Regions from separate parts of the Buttiauxella sp. genome, predicted to be linked through region 4. Evidence: predicted binding sites of a transcription regulator. Region 4 holds the regulator's gene; each other region holds the start of a gene.
What was found. The regulator Fur, encoded in region 4, represses iron uptake genes when iron is present. The targets are predictions, from matches to a motif close to ATAATAATGAGAACNACTATCAA.
Positions count from the first base shown of each region.

Region 1: ftnA (non-heme ferritin) is a predicted target of Fur. The motif match lies at 909-931, and genes of this name have one in related genera.
Region 2: fepB (Fe2+-enterobactin ABC transporter substrate-binding protein) is a predicted target of Fur. The motif match lies at 1,452-1,474, and genes of this name have one in related genera.
Region 3: zupT (zinc transporter ZupT) is a predicted target of Fur. The motif match lies at 1,187-1,209, and genes of this name have one in related genera.

Region 1 is NZ_JBAVHX010000010.1:21,338-23,544, forward strand. Features, by position in the region: gene ftnA (non-heme ferritin) at 320-817, opposite strand; gene yecR (YecR family lipoprotein) at 1,033-1,377, opposite strand; gene WBL83_RS08775 (methyl-accepting chemotaxis protein) at 1,714-2,207, shown strand, end outside.
Region 2 is NZ_JBAVHX010000009.1:41,191-43,397, forward strand. Features, by position in the region: gene entS (enterobactin transporter EntS) at 1-193, shown strand, start outside; gene fepB (Fe2+-enterobactin ABC transporter substrate-binding protein) at 303-1,247, opposite strand; gene entC (isochorismate synthase EntC) at 1,499-2,207, shown strand, end outside.
Region 3 is NZ_JBAVHX010000033.1:208,488-210,694, forward strand. Features, by position in the region: gene WBL83_RS19765 (glutathionylspermidine synthase family protein) at 1-195, shown strand, start outside; gene ygiD (4,5-DOPA dioxygenase extradiol) at 235-1,023, opposite strand; gene zupT (zinc transporter ZupT) at 1,222-1,989, shown strand; gene ribB (3,4-dihydroxy-2-butanone-4-phosphate synthase) at 2,026-2,207, opposite strand, start outside.
Region 4 is NZ_JBAVHX010000009.1:240,767-242,973, forward strand. Features, by position in the region: gene chiP (chitoporin ChiP) at 1-438, shown strand, start outside; gene chiQ (ChiQ/YbfN family lipoprotein) at 486-812, shown strand; gene fur (ferric iron uptake transcriptional regulator) at 903-1,355, opposite strand; gene fldA (flavodoxin FldA) at 1,638-2,168, opposite strand.

The DNA.
Region 1 (2,207 bases), on a different contig from region 4:
CTCGCTTATCCGGGTTTAGTTTCTGCCAATAGCAAATTCGAGAATGGTGCTGCACTGGAGTATAGACGGTCAGGCAATATTCGCCTTTCTGAGAAGAAAAAATAGCGGCAATTTATGATGTCTGGAACAGGCTATAACTTCTTGTTTAGAAATTGGTGCAAGAAATATCTTAGGGAACAGTTAGTTATATGAAAGTGCGATTTTAATCAGGATATTTGGGTTGAGAGAAAGGGAGCGGAAGATTTTGCAAGGTGGGGCAAGTTGCTGGTTTGAAAAGGAGAACCGGCAAGCATAAAGCATGCTTACCGGTGAGAAGTTTTTAAGCTTGTGTATCCAGTGTAGAAAGTTCTTTATCTACGAAATACAGGCCTTCACCGCTTTTACCCACCAGACTTAATTTATCCAGTACAGATTTAAACAGTTTTTCTTCTTCGTGCTGCTCAGAAACATACCACTGCAGGAAGTTAAAGGTCGGGTAATCCTGAGAGGTCATCGCCGCATGAGCCAGTTCATTAATCTGACGAGTAATTAACTGTTCATGTTCGTAGGTGGCGTTAAACAGGTTATCCAGAGAAGTATAATCATGATCTGGCGCTGGGATAGCATTGATGCGAGGCAGGCTTCCAGTATCAGTCAAATAGGCAAACAGGCGCTGCATGTGCTCCATCTCTTCCTGAGCGTGGCGACGCAGGAACGCGGCAGCCCCTTCGAAGCTGTGGTAGCTGCACCAGGCACTCATTTGTTGATAAAGCAGGGAAGAGTAAAGCTCAAGATTCATTTGTTCGTTAAGTTTTTCGATCATTTCAGCTTTAAGCATAGTGCGCTCCAGGAATTAGATATTTAACAATGGCGCTACTTTAATTTTATTATTTCATTAATGCAAAGGAATTGTTAATTATATTATTGTAATGAGAATGGTTGCTAATATTATTCTTTTTTGAATTATTATTGAAGGCGAATAGGAATGATTGTTATTTAATTAACGGGGCGAGACAAATATTAATGTCCACCCCATTTGTTAACTCCTCCTAATCATTGGACGGTAATTTCATCCCTCAGATATTTTTCCATGCCGAGCCCCCGGCACTGATATTCAAGCGTGACAGTCTGGTTCAGACACAACGCGCCGCTGGTCAGGCTACAGGTTCTGACAGGCTCTCCGTAAGGGAAAGCTGAGGTATAACCCCACTGCTGACACTGGTGGCTGGCAGCTGACTGGGCGACCCAGGTATCAACTTTCGCCCTTTGTAATGGGGCAATATCAAATCCCAGACGAACCACACCTGCAACTTCGCTACTTTTTACCGGTTGCGGGGTTTTATTTATCGTGCAACCGCTTAATAACGCAGCCACTAAAAGCAAATAAACAGTTTTCATTATGCGCAGGCTCAAATGATATTTTTTATGATTTTAGCATGCAGCCAAACAGAATATTACCAACAGCATAAAGCTGCGTAATTTCATTTAAGATAATTAATAAAGAATCCTCTAACTTAAATTTAAGAGAATTATTGGGTGACAATTTCCCGCTGTAACCATATGCATGCTGATTAAATTTTGATCGGAAGTCGTATCAAGTTTGGCTGAAACGTGCCGACAATACTGTTTATGCACGGTTAACCCTCAGAATTAATATACAAAAACCGAAGATTCGGAGCTGAGGTTAGCGCAGATTGTGCAGTAAACCACTTACTCACCGGGGAAATTCATCACATGAAGTTTATTCGTAATATCAAAATCCGTGCCATGGTGGTGCTGATACTGGTTCTCTCGACGCTTGCCTGGTTCGGTGTTTCAGGACTCGCATTATGGACGTTACATGAAATAGAGCAGCAAACTACGCTCAATGCCCAACAAGCAAAATGGGTGGATATTGTTCAACTCCTGCTCGGTGCTTCAGTGGTCGCGAGTATTGCCATCACGTTGGTGACTGAACGCTATCTCTATTATTTCCTGGTTAGACCGGTGGAGATTATTCGCGAACATATGCATGTTTTGGCACGCGGTGAACTGGAAATCCAGTTGCCGGATTTAGGTCATAACTGTATCGGCCTGATGGTGTCACCCGTCCAGAAAATGCAGACCAATTGGGGCAAGGCTGTTTCTGATATCCGTACAAGCGCCACGTCAATTCGCGGTGATGCAACGGAAGTCGCTGGAGTGAATAACGAGCTGTCATCGCGCTCAGAACAGCTGGCTGCAGCGTT
Region 2 (2,207 bases), 200 kb from region 4:
CATTAACGGTTTGTGGACCGCGCAAAACGTGACGGGGGATGCGATTGGTGCGGCAATTTTAGGCAGCCTCACCGTGGCGATGACGCCGGTTGCGGCGGCGAGTTCCAGCGGCCTGGTATTGACGATGTGTGGAGTGGTGTTGGCGTTGGTGTTGGTGCAGTTACGGGGTTATCAGCATAGTGTTCCGGCATAAATTGCGGATTGTCGGATGACGCCTGCGGCTTATCCGACCTACAAATTAATCCGTAGGTCGGATAAGCGTTAGCGTCATCCGACACTAACTCAATTACTTGCTAACTCAATTACTTGCTGGCGAATAACTGACTCATTCGCGCCAGCACCTGCGTGGCACTGTAATAATCCAGACGGAAGGTTTCGGTGCCCAACGCATAAACCTGCTTTTTCTGCACTGCCGGAAGATGCGACAGCAACGGATTCGTTTCCAGCGCCGTCGCGTCTTTCTCATCGCTGGCGAACAGGAACAAGCTCTCACCATTCAAACCCGCCGCAAGATTCTCACCACCCAACTGTACGATGTCGTGACGCTTGCCCATGCTCTTGCTGGCATTAACCGTCGCAGGCAATGGCGACAGCGTAAAACCGAGCTGCTGGAACAATTTCCCCTGTGCGGATTCAGACGTCCAGAGGTTCGCCGAGCGCGATGCCGGCGTGTAAACCAGCGCGGTGACTGGCTGCGGCGGCAGCGTCATATGCTGTTTTGCCTCGTTCAACTGCTTATCAAAACTGGCGATACGGGAGGCAGCTTGTGCTTCGTGACCGGTTATCTCACCGAGTTGAGTCAGCAATTGCTGCCAGCTTTTATCGTCATAGTTGATAACCAGGGTTGGAGCGATGGCTGAAAGCTGGTCATAAAGGGCGAGGGCGGAATCGCCACCCGTGGCGCTAATCAAAATCAAGTCAGGCATTTGCGCGGCCACCGCTTCGGCACTGGCTTCGCCAATATACAAACGCTGCACGTTGCGCGCTTTCGCCACATCGCCCCACTGACGTAGAAAGCCTTGCGCATCACCCATACGGTTACCAGGCGTGGTCGCTCCACTTGCCACCACCGGCGCATCAATCGCCAGCAGCGAACCGGTTAATGTCACGCTGGTGGAGACAATGCGCTGCGGCGCCTGTTCAAAGGTGTGCGTGCCGTGGCTGTCGGTCAGGGTGCGCGGCCACTCACCGGCGTGGGCGAGGCTGCTTAAGCATAAAAGGATTACTGCGGGGAATCTGATTTTCACTCAATGACATCCTGTTGAAATTTAACTCATGCGGTGGATGACGCTGGCGCTTATCCACCCTGTAAAACCGTTATAAATGGCCTGATTGCGGCGCCCATCCAAACTGTTTCCGGTAGCCCGGATAAGCGTGAGCGCCATCCGACAAGACTCAGCAACTATTGACACTGCTGCCTTTTCTCTTTAGGTTACGACCCCGAAAAGCAAATGATAATCATTATTACTATCTTTTGTCATGTTTTTACGGAGAGTTCATGGAAACGTTACTGGCTGAGGAACGTCGCGAGAAACAGCTAACACCTTGTGCGGATAGTTTTTTCTTTATGTCGCCCTATCGCAGTTTTTCAACAAATGGCTGCTTCACTCGCCTTGATAGCCCGGCGCTTGACGGCGCAAATCCCCATGGTCACCTGCAAACAACACTACGTGAAGCGTTCGAAAACGCCAAAAAGCACGGTATCGAAAACCCCGTTGTGGTCGGCGCAATTCCGTTTGATCCGAGCCAACCCTCAGCCCTGTTTATTCCTGAAAGCTGGCAGCCGTTTTCACGCGCGCAGCGCCAGAGCGATGCCCGCGCAGCCGGAACGGCAAAACCGCTAAACATCACGGCGCGTAAAGCGATTCCTGAACAAGAAAAATTTATGGACATGGTGGCGCAGGCCGCCGCCGCGACGGCACAGCCGGATATCGACAAAGTGGTGCTGTCGCGCCTGATTGATATCGAAACCCAGACACCGGTTGATCTCGATGGGCTGCTCAATAGCCTGATTAGCCAAAACCCAACCAGCTACAACTTCCACGTCCCATTACCGGATGGTAGCTCGCTGGTGGGGGCAAGCCCGGAATTGCTGTTACGCAAATCCGGCAAGAACTTCAGCTCGCTGCCGCTGGCCGGTTCCGCACGTCGCGACAGAGACAATATCCAGCGTGATAGTGAAATCGGCGCGCAACTGTTGCGTTCCA
Region 3 (2,207 bases), on a different contig from region 4:
CGTGTCGATGGGCCTTACGGCGAAGAAGGCATGATCGTCCAGCAGTTTTATCAGCTGCCAAAATTTGGTGACAGCTACGTGCTGATCGGAAGCTGGCTTATCAACGACCAACCTGCAGGTATTGGTATTCGTGAAGATCGTGAATTAATCACCCAGGATCTCTCGCGCTTCTACCCACATGTGTTTGTCGAGTAATTATTGCTCCTTCTCCTGGGGGAGAAGGAGCAATATAAACTAACCAATCTGCACTGAAAGCATACTCAGCGACCCCATTTCGATTCCATCTACCGGTAACGTTATCGGTTCTTTACCATCCCACGCACCCAGAACATACAGCAACGGCAGATAGTGATCCGGCGAAGGGTTTGATAACGATCCACCTTCGTGTTGTAAATAATTCACCAACGGGTGCTCAGCCACCGGTCCAAGCCAGGTGAGATTGTCTTTAACATATTGATTAAACGACTCAGCCCATGGGTATGGTGTGTTCTCACCGTGCCAGCGCGCAGTGCGCAGGTTGTGAACCACGTTGCCACTGGCAATCAGCATGATGCCCTGGTCGCGCAGTGCAGCAAGCTTGCGCCCAATTTCAAAGTGCCAGGCTGCCGGTTTGGTGCTGTCGATACTGAGCTGCACCATTGGGATATCGGCGTGCGGGTACATCTTGATCAACACGCCCCAGGAGCCGTGGTCAAATCCCCAGGCTTCTTTATCTTGCATTACCGGAACAGGTGCCAGGAGGTCAACCAATTGCTGAGCGAGTTCAGGCGAACCCGGTGCCGGGTAATGGGTATCGTAAAGTGCCTGCGGGAAACCACCAAAGTCATGGATAGTTTTTGGGGTCTCCATCGCGGTAACGCCCGTGCCTTTAGTGAACCAGTGCGCAGATACCACCACAATGGCTTTTGGCCGCGGTAAGGTCTCTCCCAAATCGCGCCAGGCTTGGGTATATTGATTATCTTCCAGCACGTTCATTGGGCTACCGTGTCCGAGGAACAGCGCCGGCATTCGTTGAGTTGTCATGGTGGTGTCCTTTATCGGGATATTCATTTTATGTACACCACAGTACGCGTTTTTGCAGCATGAAGAACTCAGATAAGCATGATGAAGATCTTCAGGAAATTTGAATGTAAGCGATGTGTAAAGCTACTCATCTGGCTCTCGATTTTTATCACGTCGCCCATTAATATAAATGAGAATCATTATCAAAAGGAGCAATGAATGTCAGTACCCTTGATTCTGACCCTGTTAGCAGGGGGAGCCACTTTTATTGGTGCTTTTCTTGGCGTTATCGGCCAGAAGCCATCAAACCGTGTGCTGGCATTTTCTCTCGGTTTTGCAGCAGGAATTATGCTGCTTATCTCATTAATGGAGATGCTGCCCGCTGCACTTCATACCGAAGGAATGTCGCCAGTATTAGGATACGGTATGTTTATGTTGGGCTTATTGGGCTATTTCGCTCTCGACCGCGCCCTGCCCCATGCCCATCCACAAGATTTGATGGACAGTAAACCGAAGCCACGTAATTTACGCCGCACCGCGTTACTGCTGACTCTAGGCATTAGTCTGCATAACTTCCCGGAAGGGGTCGCAACCTACGTCACTGCCAGCAGTAATCTGGAATTGGGTATGGGTATTGCCCTCGCCGTCGCACTGCACAACATTCCGGAAGGTTTAGCGGTTGCAGGACCGGTTTATGCGGCAACAGGTTCAAAACGCAAAGCGATATTCTGGGCAGGGATTTCGGGACTCGCAGAGATTCTCGGTGGTGTGTTGGCATGGTTGATTCTCGGTACCATGGTTTCACCGGTGGTGATGGCTGCGATTATGGCAGCGGTCGCGGGGATTATGGTGGCGCTATCTGTCGATGAACTGATGCCGCTCGCTAAAGAAATTGATCCTCATAACAACCCGAGTTATGGCGTACTTTGCGGAATGGCGGTGATGGGATTTAGTCTGACGTTACTGCAAACCAATGGGATAGGATAAAAAAGAAGCCCGGTGTAAAACCGGGCTTTTAGCATCTTAGCTGGCTTTGCGTTCGTGAGTCTGGCGATACTCGACCAGATCTTCAATCGTCACAACAGCCATTTTGTGTTCACGAGCAAAAGTGATGCACTCCGGCGCGCGCGCCATTGTGCCGTCATCATTGGTCAGTTCACACAAAACACCCGCAGGTTTGAAGCCCGCCAGTGAAACCAAATCGA
Region 4 (2,207 bases):
TACTTCCTGCAACGTATGACCCCAACTTACGCATCCTCAAACGGTCGTCTTGATGTGTGGTGGGACAACCGTTCTGACTTCAACGCCAACGGCGAGAAAGCAGTCTTCGCCGGTGCCATGTATGACCTGAGCAACTGGGATCTTGCTGGCTGGGCGGTAGGGGCATCTTATGTTTATGCATGGGATGCTAAACCAAGCTCTAAACCAACGACTGACGGTTACTACGATGCCGACAGCCGCCTGAAAGAATCTGCGTACAGCCTTGATGCGTTGTACACCATTCAGGATGGCCGTGCGAAAGGTACGCTCTTCAAACTGCACTTCACTCAGTACGACAACCACTCCGATATCCCAAGCTGGGGCGGTGGTTACGGCAACATCTTCCAGGATGAGTATGACGTGAAATTTATCGTCATCGCACCGTTCACTATTTTCTGATTTGATTCCGGGCGGTAACACGCCCGGTTTTGTTAAGGATATCGAGCATGAAAAAAATCATTTTGGTCACATTGATGGCTCTAGGTTTGAGCGCCTGCGCACAGCCAAAAGCGGCACCAGAAGATTCAAAACTAAAACAGGCTTATAGCGCCTGTATCAATACCGCTGAAGGGAATCCGGATAAAATTCAGGCCTGTCAGAGCGTGCTGAATGTGTTGGCTCAGGAGAAAGAACACCACGAGTTCGCACAGAAAGAGACCGTTCGCACCCTGGATTACCAGAATTGCATCCAGGCAACGCGCACCGGTAATGACCAGGCCGTCAAAGCGAAATGCGATAAAATCTGGCAAGAGATTCGCGCTAACAATAAGTAATGGTCGAATTCAGCCAATAAAAAAACCGGTGAGTTTCTTCACCGGTTTTTTTATATCTGACCACCAGGTTAGCGTGGCCAAATGTGCGGATTATTTTTCGCTGATTTCGTGTGCATTTTCGTCGGTACGGCAATCACCTTCAGCGCAGTGACCATACAGATACAGGCTGTGGTTGGTCAGACGAATACCATGGCGTGATGCGATTTCACGCTGACGAGATTCGATTGAATCATCGCTGAATTCAATAACTTTGCCGCAATCCAGGCAAATCAGATGGTCGTGGTGATGCTGCTGTGTCAGCTCGAATACGGATTTGCCGCCTTCGAAGTTATGACGAGTGACAATGCCTGCATCATCAAACTGGTTTAGTACACGATAAACTGTGGCGAGACCAATCTCTTCGCCCATATCAATCAGACGTTTATATAAGTCTTCCGCACTGACATGGTGGTTCACCGGACCCTGCAACACTTCAAGGATTTTTAATCGCGGAAGCGTGACTTTCAGGCCGGCCTTCTTCAATGCGGTATTATTGTCAGTCATGCGGAAATTGTCCTGTTGCTTAACGGATCGCTCGGACTCAGGGTGAGCGTTAAGATGAATGCGTCTCATTATAGAACTGCCAATTCTAAATGGAAACCGCAAGTATTATGCATAATCAAGCTAAAAAATGGCGTCTGAGTCGCGATTTATTTGCCTTGTTAGCTATTTAGTCAGGAGGTCATTGTACAGGGACAAACTGAAAAGTTAAAAATTTGTAGCGATTATTTTAATCGGAATAATCTATCAATGTGACGCAACCCAATGGTTGCGTCACATGTAGCATCAAGCGTTGAGGATATCAGCCAGGTTCAGTTCTTCAGAAACCTGTTTTACCCACTGTTGCACACGTTGTGCAGTCAGTTCAGGTTGACGGTCTTCATCGATAGCCAGACCCACAAAGTGATCGTCATCAGCAAGACCCTTAGACGCCTCAAAATGGTAGCCAGCAGTTGGCCAGTGACCCACAATTGCAGCACCGCGCGGCTCAATAATGTCGCGGATAGTGCCTAATGCGTCACAGAAGTATTCTGCGTAGTCTTCCTGGTCGCCACAGCCGAACAGGGCTACCAGTTTGCCATTGAAATCAACTTCTTCCAGAGTCGGGAAGAAATCATCCCAGTCGCATTGCGCTTCACCGTAATACCACGTTGGAATGCCGAGAAGCAGAATATCGAAGCCTTCCAGGTCTTCTTTGCTGCTCTTAGCAATGTCATGCACCTCAGCAACGTCTTTACCGAGCTGTTTTTGAATCATCTTCGCGATATTTTCGGTGTTACCAGTGTCGCTGCCGAAAAAAATGCCTACGATTGCCATGAGTAAAATAACCTCTTGAAACTTAATGGTATGGTGGCT